DNA from 4 places in the Paenibacillus sp. MAH-35 genome. Region 1 is predicted to be linked to each of the others. Evidence: riboswitches for the same ligand, from Rfam matches in the RefSeq annotation. Region 1 holds a riboswitch; each other region holds the start of a gene.
The links. A riboswitch is a leader RNA that binds a small molecule or an ion and turns the genes downstream of it on or off. The one in region 1 is predicted to bind cyclic di-AMP.
Positions count from the first base shown of each region.

Region 2: linked by a shared signal. The riboswitch ahead of AC3Y2E_RS26610 (C40 family peptidase) and the one ahead of AC3Y2E_RS20350 (C40 family peptidase) in region 1 are both predicted to bind cyclic di-AMP.
Region 3: linked by a shared signal. The riboswitch ahead of AC3Y2E_RS29785 (hypothetical protein) and the one ahead of AC3Y2E_RS20350 (C40 family peptidase) in region 1 are both predicted to bind cyclic di-AMP.
Region 4: linked by a shared signal. The riboswitch ahead of AC3Y2E_RS22645 (KamA family radical SAM protein) and the one ahead of AC3Y2E_RS20350 (C40 family peptidase) in region 1 are both predicted to bind cyclic di-AMP.

Region 1 is NZ_JBYUPU010000020.1:5,901-11,284, reverse strand. Features, by position in the region: gene AC3Y2E_RS20355 (circularly permuted type 2 ATP-grasp protein) at 1-855, opposite strand, end outside; gene AC3Y2E_RS20350 (C40 family peptidase) at 1,058-1,531, opposite strand; cyclic di-AMP (ydaO/yuaA leader) riboswitch at 1,534-1,666, opposite strand; gene AC3Y2E_RS20345 (phosphotransferase enzyme family protein) at 1,901-2,962, opposite strand; gene AC3Y2E_RS20340 (hypothetical protein) at 3,228-3,485, opposite strand; gene AC3Y2E_RS20335 (NADH:flavin oxidoreductase/NADH oxidase) at 3,570-4,595, opposite strand; gene AC3Y2E_RS20330 (thioredoxin family protein) at 4,932-5,252, opposite strand; gene AC3Y2E_RS20325 (winged helix DNA-binding domain-containing protein) at 5,260-5,384, opposite strand, start outside.
Region 2 is NZ_JBYUPU010000035.1:45,706-51,089, reverse strand. Features, by position in the region: gene AC3Y2E_RS26615 (hypothetical protein) at 23-2,257, shown strand; gene AC3Y2E_RS26610 (C40 family peptidase) at 2,351-3,244, opposite strand; cyclic di-AMP (ydaO/yuaA leader) riboswitch at 3,249-3,394, opposite strand; gene AC3Y2E_RS26605 (hypothetical protein) at 3,675-4,205, opposite strand; gene AC3Y2E_RS26600 (AgrD family cyclic lactone autoinducer peptide) at 4,286-4,411, opposite strand; gene AC3Y2E_RS26595 (accessory gene regulator ArgB-like protein) at 4,418-4,933, opposite strand; gene AC3Y2E_RS26590 (hypothetical protein) at 4,936-5,384, opposite strand, start outside.
Region 3 is NZ_JBYUPU010000046.1:39,542-44,925, reverse strand. Features, by position in the region: gene AC3Y2E_RS29795 (response regulator) at 1-110, opposite strand, end outside; gene AC3Y2E_RS29790 (ATP-binding protein) at 142-1,653, opposite strand; cyclic di-AMP (ydaO/yuaA leader) riboswitch at 2,110-2,284, shown strand; gene AC3Y2E_RS29785 (hypothetical protein) at 2,530-2,931, shown strand; gene kdpF (K(+)-transporting ATPase subunit F) at 3,066-3,146, shown strand; gene kdpA (potassium-transporting ATPase subunit KdpA) at 3,180-4,850, shown strand; gene kdpB (potassium-transporting ATPase subunit KdpB) at 4,877-5,384, shown strand, end outside.
Region 4 is NZ_JBYUPU010000025.1:1,589-6,972, reverse strand. Features, by position in the region: gene AC3Y2E_RS22660 (GNAT family N-acetyltransferase) at 1-106, opposite strand, end outside; gene AC3Y2E_RS22655 (prenyltransferase/squalene oxidase repeat-containing protein) at 402-1,286, opposite strand; gene AC3Y2E_RS22650 (helix-turn-helix transcriptional regulator) at 1,332-2,279, opposite strand; cyclic di-AMP (ydaO/yuaA leader) riboswitch at 2,469-2,620, shown strand; gene AC3Y2E_RS22645 (KamA family radical SAM protein) at 2,899-4,074, shown strand; gene AC3Y2E_RS22640 (Gfo/Idh/MocA family protein) at 4,150-5,151, opposite strand; gene AC3Y2E_RS22635 (zinc-binding dehydrogenase) at 5,167-5,384, opposite strand, start outside.

The DNA of each region.
Region 1 (5,384 bases):
GTCGTCGATTCGCCTGTAGACGATATCGACCCGCTGCAAGCCGCGGATCGTCTTCTCGTAGACGACATGGTCCAGGACGACGAGATCGCGGCCTTCCACCAGCTCGATCCCCATCTGCTGAGCCAGAAACACATGGTCGTAGTAGGCCGAGTTGTAAGGCCCGGGCGTCAGCAGCACCGCTCTCGGACCGCTCGCGCCGTAATGGCGGAGCGGGGCATGGCTTAACATCGTTTCATGCAGGATGCCGAGCTGGCGGTCCAGCGACAGCACGCTCTGCCGGCGGAACAGCTCCGGGAACGCCTGCCTCATCACAGAGCGGTTCTGGTACACGTACGAAATCCCGGACGGATTGCGCAAATTATCTTCCAGTACGCGGTATTCGCCGCGCTCGTCGCGGATCAGATCGATGCCAGCCAGAAAGATCCGGCTGCCCTTCGGCGACCCCGCAGACACGGCCGGACCGGAGTAATACGAAGGATTGCCGGTCACGAGCCGGGACGGGACGATTCCGTCGCGCACGATGTGCTGATCGCCGTACACGTCATCCAAAAACAGATTCAACGCAGTTACGCGCTGAATCATCCCCCGCTCGATCCGGCTCCACGGACTGGCCGGCACAATGATCGGGATCGGGTCGAATGGCATCGTACGCTCCGTTCCGGAGTTGTCGCTATATACGGTAAACGTCACGCCTTGACGTAAAAAACGAAGTTGGGCCGTCTCATGCTTCCGGCGCAGCTCGTCTGCCGACAGCCGGTGCAGCGCCCGGTATACCGCTTCGTAATGAATTTTCGGAGTACCGCCGGGTTCGAGCATTTCATCATAATAGGTTCCGGTTTCATAAGGCATGAACATCATCTCGGCTCCTCTCGAAATCAGATCGGTTACACCCTTCCATTAACCGTTTCCGCCGGCGTTCAAACAAAGCGGCCCTCCCGCCGCATGAAGCCGCCCCCCCCTTTCCGAATCGGATCGGGCAAAGGGGTGAGCATAGAAAAAGCCCGAGGTTCTCAGGCGAGAACGCTCGGGCCGGTTCGATTTTCCTGCGCTTACGGATTCACTGCTTCACATCGCTCATCTTCAGGAACGTGTCCTCGTCCACGACTCTGCGCGCCGTGACATAACGATTCTTGTAGTAGCTGTCGCTCAGCTTGCTGATGCTGACGCCAACCTTGCTGGCCGAATGGGCGAATTCGCCGTCCCCCAAATAAATGCCGGCATGAGAGATTCCTTTGCCGTCCGTATTGAAGAACACCAGGTCGCCGATCCGGAGGTCTGCCTTGGCGACTTCCACTCCCATTTTGGCCTGGTCCCTCGAAGTACGCGACAGCTCGATGCCGTACTCGTCGAAGATGTACTGCATGAATCCCGAACAATCGAACCCTTTAATCGTAGTGCCGCCCCATTTGTAAGGGGTCCCTACGACTTCCTCCACCGCTCGATCCAGCTGCGTATCTTCGGCATAAGCCGTACCCGCCGCCGCTACGAACAGCATGGAGCTGAGCAGCATAACAGAACCAATCTTCTTCAAAACCCTGCTCCTTCCAGTGCCTGCGAGGTTAGCTCAGGGTTCGGTTGAAGGTTCCCTATGGTCACTTTGAAGCGAGACCAATTCACCCGGTATGGTTCCCCCGCTTCCCGTAAAGGAATTCGGCAATTATTGTTTAAAACGTGGCGCTTTGCTTACATTCGACTCCATTCGACCAAATCCTGCTAATTTCGCGTACGAAAAAATGACAAACCTGCAAACTCTTCAACGCTCCATTCCGGCTGCATGCACAGGTTCAACCGGTGGCGTGGCGGTATGGATCGATACGGGTTAGCGGCAACTGCAACAGAAAAAGCCGCTCCGGTTTCCCGAAACGGCTTGTCTGCTTGTCCATACTAGGCCATACCCGAATTATAGGTGAAGCGACATACAAGGAATATCCCGCAAGATCGCCTTCGAATTGGCCGAGATCCATTCGCGCTGTCCCGCTGTCGCCTTCTCCGATCCCCATATGTCGAACAAAATGAGGCACAGGTCGAGGCGCCGCTTCTCGACGAACATCGGCAGCTGCTTCAGCCAGCCGGACCCGATACGCCGCTCCCGTTCATAACCCCGGAGGAAATCGTCCAGAAACCGGCCCGCAAAGTCCGATACCCGGCCCGGATCGGTCTCGGGCTTCTCCCAGCTCGCAAACACCGACGCATAATATACCGGCATGGCGATATCCTGCAAATAATAATCGTCCCCGCAGTCGTCAAAATCAAAGGCGGTCATCCGGCCCGCTTCGTCCGCGAAAAAGTTGCCATGATGCAAATCGCGATGGCACATTCCGTACCGGCCCCCGTCCTTCGGCAGCCGTTCGACGTCTGCGACGATCCGGGTATATACACGCGCCAGCGCCTGCTTGACGGCTTCCGGCCCTGCCTCATCGCTTCCTTCCCGGTCCCGGTCCGCAGACGGCGCCTCCTCATCGGAAGGCTCCGGATACACTTCATCGAGCGCCGATCCCAGCCGGCGGGGGATGCCTTCCGGAGGGGCATAGGTTTCGCTGTGCCGGTGCATCCGCCCGGTCAGCTGTCCCCACTGTTCGAACAGCCGCGGCCCCCACAACGGGTGATCCGCTCCGACATGCCCGCCCGGAGCTTTCTCGAATACGCCCATCAGCAGCGGCTCGGCTTCCGTCTCGGCCGCCTCCATCAAACGTCCGTTCAGCGATTCGACCGGCCTCGCCACCTGAACGCCGTAGTCGGCCAGCCGGAGCATCCAGTCCAGTTCGGCCGCCACGTAGTCCGGCGTCCGCTTCGTGCTTGGCGTAATCCGTATAATAAGCTCGCGGCCGTCCCTCTCCGTCTCGTATACCAGGTTTTCAAACCCACCGACGTGCCGGATGCGGTCCGTGTCGAACCCGTAACGTTTCGCGGCTTCATGCAGAAAAAGATTCTCGTACAATCTATAATTTGTCGTCGTCACCATATGCCTCCCGATCTATGAACTGAACCGCCGCAGCCGGCTATGCCCGCTTCCGGCGGAGTGCGCTCGCAGCCCTCAAAAATATCAGCGGCCACGGCGTCGCCGCCGTGGCCCGTCTGTTTCGGCTAAGCCGAAATCACCTTTGTAGTCAATTTGCATCACTCCTTTCTGAAGGTTAGCTTTATCATAACCGATCGATCGGCCTTGTTCCATGGAACGTTTCGTTATAACGATTCTGTAAGGCGGCCCCGCCGTCCTTACCCCGCCCCTACTCCCGCAAAGCGTCCCGCAACCTGCTGGACATCGTGCCGGCCTGCGCTACCCGGAGCTTGCGAACCTCCTGCTTCAGCCGTTCGTTCTCGGCGATCAGCTGCGCCGTTCGTTCCCGGTCCACCGCCTCCCGCCGCTCCGCCTCATCCACGAATTGCAGCAGCTCGCTGCCTTCGCGGCCCGCCTCCTGAAGCAACCGGCGCAAAGCCTCGCGTATCGCCTCGTAATCCGTTTCCGCTACGTTATCTTGTTTCATCGTATGATCCTCCAACCTAAAAACATGTCGCTTTTCCATACAACCACCGCATCCGATCCGGCCGCCGTGCTCCGTAAGCCCGCTTTAAAACCCACGCACGTAAGCTTTCGGCACCGGTGCCGCTTCCTTGCCAGCCGCAGCGCGGATCGCGTGAACAGCCCAGTACGGATCGGACAACATCCCGCGCCCCACCCCGACCAGATCGGCATCGCCGCTGGCGACAACCGAATCGGCCAGCGCCGGCTGATCGAGCATGCCGACCGCGATGACGGGCACGTCCAGCGCCTCCTTGTAGGCCCGGGCGAACGGAACCTGGTAACCAGGATAGTTGCCGGGCTTGCGCTTGCCTGCCGGACCTTCGCCTCCGCTCGACACATGGAAGATGTCGACTCCCGCCTCCTTGTACTTGCGCGCGATCGCGAGCGAATGCTCAAGATCGTATCCGCCGTCGATATATTCGACAGCCGAGATACGGAGCAGCAGCGGCATATCCGGAGGCATCACTTCTTTGACGGCTCGGATAACCTGGACGCCGAACAGCGACAAATCTTGCCCGTATTCGTCCTCTCTGCGGTTAAGCGCCGGCGAGTGGAACTGATGGATCAAATACCCGTGAGCGCCGTGCAGTTCGATCGTATCCACGCCCGCCGTCACCGCTCTGCGCGCCGCATCGCGGAACTTGTGGGCCATCGCTCTCGTCTCCTCCGTCGTTAGCGGACGCGGGGTTTTGGAGCCCGGCGCCACCGGGATCGCGGACGGAGCGACCGGCACCTCGGCGTCCTCGGCTTTGCGGCCGGCGTGGGCGACCTGGATGCCGATCTTCGCTCCATGCGCCTGAACCGCTGACACGATGCGGGCGAAAGGAGCGATGTGGTCGTCCGACCATAAACCGAGATCATAATCAGTAATCCGGCCGTCCGGCTCAACGTCCGTCATCTCCACGATAACCAGTCCGGCGCCGCCGACCGCCCTCGACGCATAATGGACGTAATGCCAATCTCCCGGCTTCCCGTCCTTCGTATCAACCGAATATTGGCACATCGGAGGCATCACGATGCGGTTGCGGAGCTTCAAGCCTTTATACGTAAACGGGGTATGCAAACGGTTCATAGAGATCCCTCCAAAACATCTTTTAAGAGGTTGTTCAAAAAGTCCACTTTTGATCACGAAGCCGATCTGGAAGCCTGCTCGACATCGAATATGGAATTCAGCCGGAACTTTCGGTGCTCACGTAGGTCCCACTCCGCTCCGCTCCTCATTTACTAGCTTCATCCCATCTTCTCGGTGCTGAAAACCGGACTTTTTGAACTCGCACTTTAATCGTATTAGCCGGTGCGCGTTATCTCACCGGAACCAATCCCTTTATTTTACTACTAACAGGCATCCGCTACAAAAAACGGCCCGTTCCTCATTCCTCGGAGGAATGAAGCGGGCCGTATCTTGCATTTACTCCGGCAGCGAGTTCAAATATTCCCGCACCTGATCCGGAGTTTTGGCGAATTTGCTGTGCAGGTGGGCGATCTTCTGGCCGCCGCGGTAGACGAGCAGGCTCGGTATGCCGCGAACCTCGTTCTCCTCGGCGATCGGCTGAAACTTCTCGGCATCCATGCTGACCCACGTTTTATCCGAATGCTCGGCGATGATGTCATCCAGAAAACGGTCCAAATTTTTGCAATCCGGACACCAGGTCGTATAATATTTCACTACAGTCAGCTCGTCCCGGCCCGTCAGCTCCCGAAACTGCTCGACGCTTTGAATGTTATCCATCTCAGACTCAACCCCTCATAATAATATCGGTATCGTAAAATGCGGCCAGTCTCGCCGCTTCGTCCTCCAGCCCCGCCCGGATAGCAGGTTTCATCTTCGAAGACGAATCGAACCATTCCACCTTCAGCTCGA
Region 2 (5,384 bases), on a different contig from region 1:
CCCATAAAGGAGCGTGTTCCATTTGTCCAATAAGAAGCGGCCCGACTCTCCCCAACCGTCCATGGCAGGCATAAGCAGGCGCAAGTTGATTACCTCCCTCGGTCTGGCGGGAGCGGCTCTGGCTGCCGGGGGAATGTATGCGAACGCTCTGGGTGATCCGATCACGGAATTGCCCGGCAGCAGGGGCAACGGTTCCGGTGTTGCCGGGCGCTTGCACAGAAGAAGCGGGGCCGGATTGTTGACGGAGCTGGCGAATGCGGATACGATCGACGACTTGCGCGATTTGAGCGGCATGAGCGACGGGGATACCGCCGTTATTACGTCGACCGGCCGCGCCGGCTTCTTTCGATGGAGTTCCGCCGATCTGTCTGCGAACGTCGCTGCTGATCCCCAATCCGGATTATATGTGGCGCCTGCCGGACAAACCGGAAATCTGGGAGCGTGGATTCGAATCATCGAGAACGGCACTTTGCTTCCGCAATATTTCGGGTTTCAGGAAGGAATGAACGCGTCCAACCTGGCTGCCCTGCAAGCGGCGATGAATGCGGCGGCGGCCATCGGGGCGGAACTGTTCGTACCTGCGGGAACGTACTACGGCAATCTGGAAACGCGTTCGTCGTTCTACGATTACGTGGTGACGGACTTGCCCGATCACTTGAAGCTGACCGGTACGCCGAATACGGTATTTACGAACTTTATTTTCAGGGCCCGGCTTCCCCGGAAAGAGAACATTCATCTGAGTACGTTCCGGTTCGGCCATGACTCGATCATGACGATCAGCTACTACCATTTCGACTTGAACGTGAAAAACTTGCGGGTGGAACATGTCGTACATTTCGACTCAACCGGCTCCGTCAGCCCCTGGATGTTCGTGCGCGAAGGCCCGACCGCTGAACAGCAGCCGGAGAACAACTGGTTCGTCAACTGCGTGTATCGGGACCGGACGAATATTCATATCTGGAACGGCAAACACATTTACTTCGTCAATTGCGACTTACGGAATACGGTGCGCGAAGACGGCATCGTGATCAAGACCCGGAAAGGCCGGGGCCCGTCCCACGACGTCCATGTGATCGGCGGGACCTATGATACGACGACCGGTCCGATGTCCATAGGGACGGAACTGGGCGAAGACGTGTACAACTGTACGGCTGGAGGCTGCACGCTCATTCGACCGGGGTACGTGGCGCTGCTGAAGCCAAACGACTCGGTCACCTCGATCCCGGAGCTTCGGGGCGGGAACATTTATGACATCACCTACCACGACATTCAACTGCGGGATGTGGACGGCGCGGAATGGATCGGCTTGACGCAAATCCGGGTCAGCGGCGGCTGCACCGTAGAACGGGTCGCGTTCTCGAATATCCGGGGCATCGTCCGGGCCCGCTCCGGCGCCGCCGATTGGCCGATGCTTTTGCTGGCCCAGGTGAACAAGAATTCCTCCGGTACGATACGGGATATTACGTTTGACGGGATCAGCCTGGCGGACCGTTATCCCGGAGCCCTTGCTCCCGGCGACACCGACATCCGCAACGAAATCGCCTCCGGTTATGCCGTGTCGACCTTGGTCACGGTGGACTCGTACACACGTTCGATTAACGCGTTATCGAACATTATAGTCCGGAACAGCTATTTCTCGGGCGTGTCCAGACACGGGATCGACTGTACGCTGCCAATCAGTTGGACCAATGTCACGATTGCCGACTCGTTATTTTCCACCCTTAGTCCGCGAGGACTGCTTCGGGTCGGTAAAGGCAGCGATGTGAAGGCCGAGGGCGTGCTTATTGCGAATTGCCTGGAGCCCGCCCGGCTGGTTCAGCGGGATTCGGCGGGTACCGGCACGTTTGAGGCGGTGCGTATGCCGTTATCCAGCCCGATCCGGGTACCCGCTCTGTCCAATTCCGCCGTTCCTGTGAAAGTGTTCGAAAAGACCACCGTGATCCTGCGGATTACAGCGGCACTGGACGACGGGGTGCCCGGCAGCGCAACCGACTATGCGGAGTGGAGATACGCCATTCGCCGGCCGGACGGTACCGTTACCGAGCTGCATGCGCCCAATCAGTACCGGCACACATCGGCAGGCATAGTAACGGGTGAAAGAATCGTAACCTGGGATGCGACGAATGCGCCGGGCCCGTCCAACCAGCTCATGTATGCCGACGCCGGAGATGTGCTTCTGGTAAGCAAAGTCGATATAGGAGCGGGCGCATCGATTCCTTCCGGCACCTATGTCGTTGCAGGAATCGAATTGGCTTGACGCCGGCAAAACAAATAACCTCCTTACCCACACCGATTAGGATGTGAGTATTGGAGGTTTTTCCATGGGTTTTGAGGTCCTGGCGCAGGTTCGTTACAGAATACGCTTGGCCCCGACATATTTCGGCCCCCAGTAGGAGCTGGTTAATGAATCGATCTGGGTTCCACGGGAAGTCGTTGCCGACACGAACTGGTCGTTGCCCAGATAAATGCCGACATGCGTCGTCACCCGGCCGATGTTGAAAAAAACCAGGTCCCCCTTCTTCAGTTCCGTTACCGGCTGACCCGAGTTGTGGAACATATCGCGGGAAGTTCGGGGAAGATCGACGCCGAACTGGTCAAATACGTAATTCACAAAACCCGAGCAATCGAATCCGCTCGGTGTCGTGCCGCCCCAAACATACCGGATGCCCAGCATGTTTTGCGCCGTATCCGTAATCCGGTCGACGACGGAAGGCGCAGGCGCAGCGGCTAGTGCCTGCACAACCGGAGGGGCATACCAGGCCGGAGCGTGGTACTGGCCGTCCTGACATAAAATCGCGATTCGGTTATCGTTATCCCACTGGATCATGATCCCGAGCGACTCCGATATGAATCGAACCGGAACAAATACCGTCCCGTCCCGGAACAACGCTCCGCTCGTCAGCGGTACGGCCTTTCCGTTTAGTTTGGCTTCGTTTGCTCCTGTGGTCAGTTCGACGGTTTTCTGCTTATCGCCTTTCACCGTGACATCCACTTGCCCGTTCTCCATCTCCCAGTCCATCTGGTAGCCCAGCGACTCGAGGACAGGCCGGATCGGCACGAACGTTTGCCCTTTGTCGTCTATGTAAGGTTGGGCTTCGGGGAACGGGATCAGCTGATCGTTAAGCTGGATCTTGACGCTCCGGTCTGCAGACGGGGTAGACGCGGATGCCGTTCCGCCATGTATAGCCGAGGCGGACATCCAAACAGCGCATGACAAAACAACGGTTTTCATCAAAAGCTTCAAACGGTTTTTCCCTCCTGGCGCCTCCGAGGTTAGCTGCCGGGTTAGGGAAGAGGAAACTCCCTTGTCCGCCAAAAGCGCGAACATTCACCCCAAAGTAAATCGTCCCCCGTACCGGATATTCGGTATATCCGGATTCGGCATATTTTGACCCCTCCTCCCTGTTTGACAACAGGTAAAAAAGGGTAAGTGGTTCGGGGTAAGGGTAGCATACCGTTTTTGACCGGGTCAACCCACAAAAACTTACAAAACCGATCGAACGCTTATAGGGAGCGGTTTCTTTCCTTTAAGCGATTGTAGTGGTCGAGCAGTTCTTTTTTGTTTTTTTGGTAGGTGATGTAGAGGGCTATGATGATCAGCGCAATGTAAATCACGTACAGATGCACTAATGATTTACTTTCACTAAAAGAGATGAATAACAGCTGTAAAACAGCTATGCACGGTAATAGGGCGCAAAGTAAATATACATCTTGGGCCCGAGTTTCCAGACTGCGGGAATTTCGCTTTTCAAAAAACATAAATCCGATTTTTTTGTTGTTAACCCATATGCAATCGATATATTCACAAGAAATGTTACAAGTTGGAACGACATCGCTACAACAAGAGAAGTCCCCATTTGTTCCGTGGATATATTTAGCAACAAGGGAGCAGCTACGACGAGGGCCGTTTGGATAATTCCAATCCCTAAGTAGCCAACTAAACAAACCATGACAGAGAAAATCAAGCGGATGTTAAAAATAAATTTCACCAGCAGAATGTATGCGGCTATTACGAAAAGAAAGGCTGTAGATTGAGCCATGCCCAAGTAATGTAATTGATAAACCGAAACGGCTTCCAAGGCGACGGCAACGATTAAAAGTCTCAACCCATTCTCAGCAACCGGCAACCGGAACATAGCGAACGTCAAGATACATAACCCGTAAAACTCTATGATTCCGAAAAAGATTCGAATCCATAACTCCAAATCGTCATCTTCCCCCTTATCTAACTCTTATCAACAAAAAACCCGAAACAATCGTTTCGGGGGGATTGTCAGTTACTACTTTATTTCTTCAACAATTCTGCCGGCACTTCCGGTTTGTGGATAAAGACTGCACAATACGGCGTTACAAAAAGAACCGCAAACATTGTCAAAAAACCAGAAGCCAATTGGGCTGCATAACGCTTCATTGAGAATCACCTCCTTTTTATGGGCAATACAAGCAGAGACTGTACTAACAAAGCTTTGGCTAAAGCATCTGAACTCCAGAAAAAATTACTGGCAACTATTAAAATCGCCACTGCTTTAAATAACATCGTCTTAGTTTGTGCAATTCTGTGATGCTCTTCAACTCTAGCTGGAGCAAACAAAACCACCAAAACTAAACTAGCTAGTGTCACCCAACTGGTGTACCCATAAATAGGAAGATGTGCAACAACCACTAGCACTGCTGTTGAGGCAGCAATACACCACTCTGATGTTGGCAAGTGTAAGCCTCCGCTAAAAAACCGAAGCAGAGCAAAACCAATTATTACAATTACCGCTTCATTAAATACACCTGTTATCATGCCGATGGACATAGTTAAAATTATTATAGAAAGCGCATTCAGTAAAATAATCAACGAGAATTTCATTACTTCGACGCTCGAGGTACGCTCAGGATTTGCTGTTTTAATTGAAACCGCGAGTTGCTTTGCTAAACGTTCTATCATTGTCATTTCTCCAATTTCTTTGTACGATCAATTTTTTCATCGATTTCTTTTTTGTTTTTTATGTAGGTAATCATTAAACCTACGGCAGCAATTACAATCAGACCGGTCAACACATAGATAAGTGAGAGGTTTTCTGTAAAAGAAATGATTGCTAGCTGAATAACACCTATCCCCATCATAAGAATAAATAAAAGTAATATATTATGCATTCGAGTTTTCTGGTTATTAAAGGAGATTCTCTTTCTAAAAAACACGAAACCTAGTTTTTTAATTGAGAGCCAATATACCAAAGCTAATACAACAATTAAACAAATAACTTGCATTAAAGATCGGTGCAGTGCTGATGAAATAAGTAATTCCGAGTTCGTTACTCCAAGCAGGGTCGCCACCATAATTAGAAATAATTGAATTACACTGAAAGCTATATACCCTAACAAACTTATAACGAAAG
Region 3 (5,384 bases), on a different contig from region 1:
GCTTCGTATACGTTGTATTTATGGGCTTGCAGCGTCACCTTGAGCAACTTCCGTATTTGAGTGTCGTCTTCCACAACAAGTACTCGAACATGATGTTCATGGTTTGACATACGTCTCGCCCTCCTATTGCTCGCTAGCCTATTAGTTATCTTGGACAAGCGGAAGCGATATTGTGATGATGGCTCCTTTAGGTGCGTTAGGCTGGGCGGAGATGGTTCCTCCATGAAGTTCGGCGATCCCTTTGCTGATGGCCAGCCCCAAGCCCGTTCCCGTGAGGTGCCCGGTTTGTTCGGAACGATAAAATTTTTCGAAAATGCGCTCCAACTCGTCTTCCTTAAGCCCGACACCTTCATCGGCAACAGTTAGTTCGACGAATTCACTGCCTGCCTTGACAGACAGGATGATCTCGCTGTAATCGGGGCTATATTTGATCGCATTGCTGATCACATTGATCAGCATTTGCTCAAGCAGAGCTTCATCGCCAAGAACGATGGGGATTTCATCGGGCAGGGCAAGGCGGATCGTGCGATGCTCCTGGTAGCCTTTCAACTGCATGAAGGTAGAGCCGATGATTTCCTCCAATTCGCACTCATCTTTCCGTAAGGTAAGCATGCCGCCTTCGAGCCGGGCCATACCCAGCAAATTCAAAACCAACCGATTCATACGAAGCGCGCCATCGCGAATGGTCACAAGAAGTTCCATTCGTTCCTCGGCGGTAAACAGTTTCTCGCCATCGATCAGCCCGGTTGCCGAACCGATAATGGCTGCGAGCGGTGTACGAAGCTCGTGCGAGACGGAGTTCAATATGGCGATGCGAAGCCGCTCGGATTCGGCAGTCAGATGGGCCAGCTTTGCCTCTTCCTCGAACTTGACACGTGCGACTGCACTGGCCGCCAACCCGCCAACCGCTTCAAATAACAAGGCTTGTTCCGGTAAGGTTTCGCTTCGCTCGTGCTTGGAAATAAGAACCATAACTCCGAATCTTTGTTCCTCAATCTGAAGCGGGATAAAATGCCCGATGAGTCCTCCGGTATGTGAAATTCTTTTTTCCAATGACGTACCTTCTTTGTAGACGCGTTTAGCAAGCGCAAGCTCGGCTTGTTCCTGTACATGATGGGAAAATGGGCTGGAACGACGGGCGAGCGTAAGCTCATTGTTGTTTTCAGCCAGATAGATCGTTACGTCCATTTTCAGGATTTCAGATAGCTGTCGGGAAAAACGGTCCAGCAATGACGGCATATCGACGGCAGAGCTAATCTGTTTACTGAGCGCATAAAGCGTGGCGGTTTGCTTCTCTTTTTGCTTGGAGTAGAGCACCTGCTGTTTGAGCCGGGCTGCCAAGCTGGCGGTTAATACCGCAACTGCTATATAAACGGCAAAGGAAATCAAATACCTAAGATCCGCGACGGTAAAACTGAGCACCGGCGGTACAAAAAAGAAATCAAAGGACAATACGCCCAGGAAAGCGGCGAAGAAAGCCGGACGCAGTCCCCAAACTACCGCATTAAGAAGCACCGGAAGCAAGTAGATCAGCGAAATATTGGCCAAATCAAAGGCGAGCCCGAAAGGTTGTATTAGGATCGTCATTCCCGCAATTAGCAGCGCGGTAGTGATGTAAGGACGCAAATCGTGCTTGGTATGAAAAAAGGGCATGGCTGAACCTCCTGCTGCGCTTATGACTAAAACTGAGACTGTCGATTCATTATGAACAACCAAGTGGAAAGTGAAAAGATTGCCTTCTGGCGAGTTTTGTTCGGAATCCCAAACCTTAAATTCCATTTAAATAAAGGGATTCCGGACAACCTGTCTGAGCAGAAGAAGGCAACTTTTCACTTGGAACGGCCAGATAACACTTCTACACATTTAATCGACAGTCTCAAACTCACCATTAGCGTACTGTAAATACTGCGCAAAAGAAATGGTTCCAGGGGGTAAAAGTTCCGTAAAAATGATGGAAAAGATCGAAAAACGGCGTGTGAAGGAGGGAGATGAAGGAAATAGAGGCCAGGGAATCAGATCGAGATGTAGAGAAGAAAATGAAACCAATTTACCTCGCGGCTCGCTTTACAATTATTTGCATGGGGAGTAACATTCGGTTCATGAATTCAATGATTCACTGTGCTGAATTGCCTTTCAGGCAAACGGGGGAACCAATCACGGAAGCTTGTGTGAGAGCGAGCATCCGTACGGGGTGAATCCTGCCGCCGGAATATGACCCGGTTGCAGGTAGGGCGACTCTCACCGCCCGAATCCGTCAGCTAACCTCGTAAGCAAGAGCAACTCTTTGGAAAATAGCGTTGCTTATGGAGAGAGGATGATGAAGCTTGTGATCGTAACTTCCGACCACAGGGCTTAGGCCTCCTGTGGTTTTTTTGTAATTAACTAACTACGCAAGCGACATAAGAGAGGCAACATTTATTATAACTAGACACGGGTTTACTCGCTTTGCCTTGGAAGTTGAGGAAGAGCAATCTCAATTCGTTAGCTTCTTTTTTGTTGCCTCCCCGTGTAGGGATAGGAGGGACACACGTGAACGATCAAGACGATTATCTTCTCGTTTCAGCGCCTACCGAAGCCGGTCTAGCATTTCTGCGGGTGCTGGCGGCAAAGGGATCGCATTATGCTGCATTAACCTACAATAAAGCGGAGAAGCAAGCTCTGGAGGAAATGGGAGTAGAGGACATTCTTATGGTGGATACAAAAGACAGTCGTTCACTACTGGTCCCCGAGCTGCCGATCGGTAAGGTTTACTTGTTTGAACAAAGCTTGGATTTGTGCTGCAGGTATATTCAAATATGCCGTTCCTGGACGGCAAAGCCGATTTATGTCATCACACAGGGGAATAATGCCCGGCTCATCTACAAAGGGCTTGGTGCGAAGTACGTAATTTTATCACAAGGGACGGACTTGTCCTTTCTGTTAAGCGAGTAAACGTAAAGCCTGTAAAGGAGACGTGAAAGTATGTTGGATATCGGAATGATTGCACTGGTTGCTATACTGGCTGCAGCCATGATAGGCCTCGCTGCTTGGGCAGGCAAGGTTGTCGAGGAAGGGCGTGAAGAAGCATGATGTGGGCGCTCGGTATCGTCGTGATCCTGTTGTTTGTTTATTTGGTTTACGCTCTGGTTAAGCCGGAAAAGTTCTAAAAAACGCCTGTTCTCAGGAAGGAGTATTGTGATATGGCTGGAATCCTTGCCGTTGTTGTTACATTGCTGCTGGTGCTGCTGCTGGCCCGGCCCACAGGGCTATATATGGCCCGAGCTTTTGAATATAACCGGACGGGACTGGACCGGTTTTACAGTCCATTGGAGAAATGGATTTATGCCATCGGAGGCATTCGTCAAGAGAATCAGACATGGCGAAAATATGCTGCCACATTAGTCGTCAGCAATACCGTCATGATTTTGCTCGTATATCTCGTGTTTCGGACACAGGCGTTTTTGCCGCTGAATCCGGCTGGCATTGCCAATATGGACCCGAGCCTAGCCTTTAATACGGCAATCAGCTTTATGACAAATACCAATTTGCAGCACTACAGCGGGGAGAGCGGATTATCGTACTTGTCGCAAATGATTGCGATCGTCTTTATGATGTTTACGGCTCCGGCTACCGCGCTTGCAGCGGTGTTCGCTTTTATGCGCGGGCTGGCAGGAAAACCGTTAGGCAATTTTTTCGTCGATATGACTCGTGCTATTACACGGGTATTGCTGCCGATTGCTTTTGTTACGGCCCTTATTTTTGTTGCGCTAGGCGTTCCACAAACGCTTGAACCGGCGGCGGTCGCTCAAACGATTCAAGGCGGTGAACAAACGATTGCCAGAGGCCCGATGGGTTCGTTCTTGTCCATTAAGGAGCTCGGGAATAACGGCGGGGGATTTATGGGCGTCAACTCGGCTCACCCGTTTGAAAACCCTAATGCAATTAGTAATTTGATTCAGATCCTGCTAATGATGTTACTTACGACATCCCTACCTTTTGCATACGGCAAGATGGTCGGGAATGCCAAGCAGGGACGGGTACTGTTTGTTTCTATGGCAATGCTCTTTATCGTTTTGCTGAGCGTTTCGCTAACGGCTGAACATGCTGGCAATCCGGCTCTGAATGCAATCGGCATTCAGCATGAACAAGGCAGTATGGAGGGCAAGGAGGTTCGCTTCGGAGTTGCACTATCTTCCTTATATTCAGTCGTAACAACGGCATCCGAGACGGGGGCGGTCAATGCGATGCATGATACGCTGACGCCAATCGCCGGGTTGATCACCATCGCCAACATGATGTTGAATACGACTTTTGGCGGCGTAGGAGCCGGCTTTATGAACGTACTGATGTATGCGATGATCGGCGTGTTTCTCTCCGGTCTGATGGTTGGGCGTACACCGGAATTTTTGGGCAAAAAAATCGAAGGCAAGGAAATGAAGCTGATTGCCGTCACGATGCTGGTTTCGCCTGTTCTCATTCTGGTTCCAACGGCAATTGCGCTGTTCAGCTATCCCGATACGCTGTCCAATCCGGGCTTTCACGGCCTGACGCAAGCGATGTACGAGTATACCTCGTCTGCTGCGAACAACGGTTCCGGATTCGAAGGGCTAGGTGACAATACATTGTTCTGGAACACGACAACCGGAGTCGTTATGTTTTTAGGCAGATATTTCTCCATTGTCGCTTTGCTTGCTGTAGCCGGGTCGCTTGCTGCCAAGAAGACGGTGCCGGAAACGACAGGCACCTTTAGGACGGACACGGGATTGTTCGCGATTGTATTTTTGGCTGCTGTGCTGATCGTTGGAGCGTTAACGTTCTTCCCAAGTCTCGTACTCGGCCCAATTGCAGAACAGTTGACATTGAAACCATAAGTTTGATTGTAATGGAGGTTCTCACGATGCAAACTAAAACATCCGGACTTAGCGGGTCGATTATCCGGAATGCTGTCAAGGAAGCGTTCATGAAGCTGGACCCTAGAGTCATGTTCCGTAATCCGATCCTGTTTGTAGTGGAGATAGGATTTAGCATCACATTATTTCTATGCTTTTTTCCCGGAGCGTTCCAAGGCTCGACACCGGCTTGGTTCAATATAGTGGTTGCCGCCATTTTGCTGGTGACGTTGTTGTTCGCGAACTTTGCGGAGGCATTGGCTGAAGGAAGAGGCAAGGCGCAAGCGGATTCGTTAAAGCGGACAAAAAAAGACATTGTTGCAAACAAATTGGTCGGCGGAGAGATCAAGCAGGTGGCTTCAACCGATCTTCGTAAAGGAGATATTGTCGTCATAACACAAGGAGAAATGATTCCGGGGGACGGCGAGGTTGTCGAAGGGCTCGCGTCGGTCGACGAATCAGCGATTACGGGAGAATCCGCGCCTGTCATTAAGGAAGCTGGCGGCGATTTTAGTT
Region 4 (5,384 bases), on a different contig from region 1:
AGCCGACCGATGCCCCATCCTCCACGACACGAATTAACAGCTCGGCGAGCTCGTTTATCCTGGAACGGACCGAATGAAGCGGTACGATTGTCACGTCCATTTGCATCCTATCACCTCCATTGGAAGTTTGCACTGCATGGTCTTAGTATAATCCGCCACAGCTGTCAGTCCAATCTTCAAGGATTATCGCACGCATAGAAACGCCCCTGCCGTCGCGATCGCGCCTTTCACCAGCAATATGGACCGGAGAAACCCGCTGCAAGCTGAAGGAGATCGGTATGCCCGACCGGAGAATCCGTGCTTCTTTCCCAGACACGAAAACCGAGAGAGCCTCCCGGTCCCCTCGGTCTTAACGCTATATACGCCCATCTTCCGTTACTTCTCCGGCAGCCTGCCGCTTCTTACAACACCCCGTAAGACTTGAGTGTCTTCAGCCGTTCCACAGTCACAAACCCACGCCATTCCTGCTCCGCAGCGATGCTCGGCGGTTGCCAGCTGATCGGCCATCCTCCGTCCTCCTGCTGTTGTTCGGCGAGCGCCTTCAAATGAATCTGCTTGTCTTCCCCGGATACGAATTTGCCGGCATAACTTTCCCGTTGAGGCGCCCAATCCAGCACTTTATGCACATATCCCGAAGCGTGTGGGTCTTTCTCGATGACGCCGGGAGCGCCCAACCATTCATCGACTTTACGCCAGTAGGCGGCCGCCCTTCCGGTATCCGGGGTATGCTGGAGAAACTGAATCCAATGCGTGCCGTCATGAAAGCCCGACGGTTCGTTCGACTCCATATAGCTCCATATATAGCGTACATTCTCCTCGAACCACTGCTCCCGCACGACCGCCTGGTCCCCGTAATACTTGTACAGCAGGCCGATGACCGTGCCTGTCGGGTTTATCGAAGGACAGCGGTCGTCCTCTGTCGACCACCACGGCGTATGGGCGTAACCATGGACGCTGCTTCGTATGAGCGGCAGCCCACCGTTCTCTAGCGTAATCGTCCGCAAATACCCGGCGATCCCTTCCATCATCGCCGGATCGAAGCAATCGATCTCCTCCATCACAAGCAGCGCCATCTCGGTCGGGACCGGCTGGCTGTGCGGATCGCGAATATCCGGCTCCAGCGCGTTGCCGAACCCTCCATCGGCATTTTGATAACCACGAAGCGCCTGAATGACCGCCTCCTTCGTTCCTCCTTCGAAATGATACTCGTACCGTTTCCGGTCCAGCAGCCGCGCATAGCTGTACAGGAACGATCCGGCTTTGTCCATAATGGAATGGTTAGTCATAACTGGATTGGCCTCCTTCGAAAATAAATCTGATTACGGCGAGTTTCACTCCGAATCCGGCGTATACCGTTCGTATAATTGCCCGGCCATCTCGCGAATCCCGGCGCGAAGCTCGTCCGGCTCCAGCACGTCTGCCTGCATGCCCAATGTAAAGAAAAAACGAACCGCCCAATCCCACTCGGAGGCGGGACAATCGAATTCCACCGTCCACTCGTCATCGGCTATTTGCTTGACATGCTCTCCGATATGGTAGTCCTGCTCGGCCAGCAGCGCACCGCGGTAGGTCAGCTTGGCGGCGATGCGCACAACAGGTTTGGCCGGCGCTTCCTCGTCTTCCACCCTCAGAAGCTGTTCGCTTAACGCCTCATCCGGCTGGTCGATCGCCTCCAGCTCCTCGATCCGGTCGACACGGAAGTTGCGTACTTCCTTATGCAGAGGGGAGAACGCCTCACAGTACCAGAACCCATGCGCCGTATAAATTTTGCGGGGATACAGGCGGAGCCGCCGGTGATGGTTTTCCGACCGGTACAGCACATGAACCCACCGGGATTTGGCCGTATGCTCGAGCAAGGCGGATAAGTGGGGCGTTTTCGTTTTGCGGACGGGCACTTCGAGCTCCATCCTGTCGAGCAGCGGCTCGATTTGCTTCAGCGTTTCCTCCGGCAGGACCGACCGGATTTTGTCGAGGACCGTCCATCTGGCCTGGTTAAACGGGGTGTCCGTTATATTCGTCATCGCCCGGAGCGCAAACAAGACGGTCAGCGCTTCCCGGGAATCGAGCTGCAGCGGCGGCAGCCGGAAGCCTTCCATCATCCGGAATCCTCCGGACGGTCCTGTCATCGAATACAGCGGGATGCCGATCTCCGACAACGACTGCATATCCCGCAAAACGGTCCTTTTCGAAACTTCGAACTTGTCGGCCAGCGACTGGGCCGTCTCCGGTCTTTGCTGCAGGGCGATCAGGATCGCCATCAGCCGGTCTGCTCTCTTCAACGCCTCTCCCCCGTTTCTTACTCCCCCATTATATCCGTATAATGGTGACAGCATGGATGTCACTAATTGTACCCGGCTTTCCGGGAAAATGAGAGTATTTGTTTCAAATTCGCGCAGCCCCGATTTTTTTGTTGTTAAAAAAAGGGATATTTTGATAAAAAGGTTGACTTGACGTCCTTCATTCAATACAATAACAGTACGCTTAATTTCCGATTCTCCAATCGGAAAGCGGGGGAACCATTCTTTAGGGGCGAATCGTCCGGTCCGTTCATCGGGACCGCGTAGGGAACCATCTTTCCCGAGTCCGTCAGCTAACCTCGTCAGCAGTAGATGGGGTCATTCTGTATGTTCATTCTGCACACATGACCCTGGGATACAGGGTCTTTTTCTATTGGTATAAGACCCTGTCGAGCGTTGTTGGGAGACAATCCCTTTTCGCCCGGGGTCTTTTCTTGTTTACACCCTTGACCTCAATCATCATCTTCTGCTGACCGGAACGGCGAATTACGAATGGATTGGACGATAGTAGCACAGAAGGGAGGAATCGCAAGCACACGGTCCCTAAGATCTGACTAGCATGCCGGGTAGATCGAAAATTAGAAAAACGGGAGGAATGTGCATGGCACAGCCAAAGTACATTACAGATATCGATAAAATTGCAAACATACCGGAGACGGAAAGAAAAAGACTGAAGCAAATTACCGAGAAATTCGTGTTCCGCGTCAACGATTATTATTTGAACCTCATCAATTGGGAAGATCCCCGTGATCCCATCAAAAAACTGGTCATCCCGAACGAAGGCGAGCTCGCCGAATACGGGCGCTGGGACGCCTCCGATGAAGATACGAACTATGTCGTGCCCGGCTGCCAGCACAAGTACCGGACAACGGCTCTCCTGATCGTATCCGAAGTATGCGGCGCGTATTGCCGTTATTGCTTCCGCAAGCGGCTGTTCCGCAACGACGTCAAGGAAGCGATGTCCGACGTCGAGCCCGGCCTCGCTTATATCGCCAAACATCCCGAAATCAATAACGTGCTGCTTACGGGCGGCGACAGCCTGATCCTTGCTACCGCGAAGCTGCGAATGATCCTGGAGCGGCTGCGGGAGATGGAGCATGTGAAAATTATCCGTCTCGGCTCGAAAATCCCCGTCTTTAATCCGATGCGGATCTACGAGGACGAGGAGCTGCTGGAGACGATTCGTACTTACTCCACGGCCGACAAGCGCATCTATGTCATGGCCCACATCAATCACCCCCGCGAAATAACGCCGGAGGCGAAGCGCGGCTTCCAGGCTTTGCACGAGGCGGGAGCGATCGTCGTCAACCAGACGCCGGTGCTCAAAGGCATCAACGACGATCCGGCCGTACTCGGCGAACTGCTCGACCGGCTGTCGTGGGCAGGCGTCACCCCGTATTATTTCTTTATTAACCGGCCGGTGGCGGGAAATCGCGATTTCGTGCTTTCGCTTGAGGAAGCGTACCGGATCGTGGAGCAGGCGAAGGCCAGAACGTCCGGTCTCGGCAAGCGTGTCCGCCTGTCGATGAGCCATACGTCCGGCAAAATCGAAATACTCGCGGTCGAAGACGGCAAGGCGTATTTGAAATATCACCAGTCCCGCGACGATAATTACGGCAAATTTATGGTGCTCGACTGTCCGAAAGACGCCGCCTGGTTCGACGATTTGCCGGGCAACGAGAAGTTCTGGAAGAAGCCTAAGAAGAAAACGAACGAAGTGGTCTCTGTTAACGAGCTGCCCGACATGCCAGTAGCCAGAGTGGCCCGAAGCAGATAAAACGCCAGCAGAAAAGCCGTCCGGCTTGCACAATGACCGGACGGCTTTTGGCTATGTTATTTCAGGCTCCCGAAGCTACAACCGAATCTCGCCGCCGCCCGCCGCCGACTTCACGATCGCATCGGCAATTTCGACCCCGTGAATCGCATCCTCGAACGACACGTAGTCCGGCGCTTCTCCTCTTCCCAAACAGTCGCACAAATAAAGGAGCTGCTCGCGGAGCGAACCGGCCGTCTGCTTGTGGAGCGTCTTGATATGGATATTCGTATCCGGCGTCGTTCGCCCGGTCTCGTTCCACAGCTGCAAGCCGGAGTTGGACGTTTCGAAAGACGCGGTTCCGCCGCTGCCGATCACTTCGATCTGGTCGGCGATCGCGATGCCCGCCCGATCCGGCGTCATCCAGTTGCTGTGCAAAAAGGCGAGAATCCCGTTCTCGAATTCGAGGCACGCCCACAGCACCTCCGGAGTTTCCGATCCGGAGGGCGATCTGCCGTATGCCCGGACGGTCCGGACCCGGCTCTGCGCGTACCAGACCGCCAGATCGATATCGTGGATCATGAGTTCGTAGACGGTGTGCGTCCGGCTGTAGGTAGCGAATAAATGCTGCTCCCGGGCCCGCTTCATATACATGCTAACCGGCCGGCCGATCTCCCCGTCCGCGATCGCCCGCCGGATGTCCGCATAACGCGGGTCGAACCGCAGCAGATGGCCCGGCATCACGTAGCGCCCCTGCTCCAGCGCGACCCGGTGCATCTCGGCAGCTTCGCTAAGCCGGGTGGACACCGGCTTCTCCACCAGCACGTGCTTGCCGGAGCAAAGCGCCTTCACGACCGGATCGAGATGCAGGTGCTCCGTTGTCACCACGCTGACGAGATCGATATCGTCCCGCTCAAGAAGCTTGTTGTAATCGGTATAACACGACGATACACCGTACTTGATCTTCGCCACGTCCAGACGATCCGGTCTCGGATCGGCGACGGCCGCCACTTCCGCGTGCGGAAGCGCATGAAACGCCTCGAGATGGCACTCCCCCCAGTTTCCTAACCCGATAATGCCGACTCTGACTGTACTTGCCACGATCCAGCCCTCCCCTTACGGCCGCAAAATGATTTTCCCTTTCGTCACCTTGCCCGCGACCAGATCTGCGAAAGCGGACGCCCCTTCCGCTAGCGGGCGTTCCTCCGTCCAGCCGTCCTCTGTAATTTTCCCGGAAACCAGCAGCTGGACCGCGTCTTTGAAATCTTGCCGCGTGTAGCAGAACGATCCGAGCAGCTCGATCTCGGAACGGATCGTATAGTTGATCGGCAGCA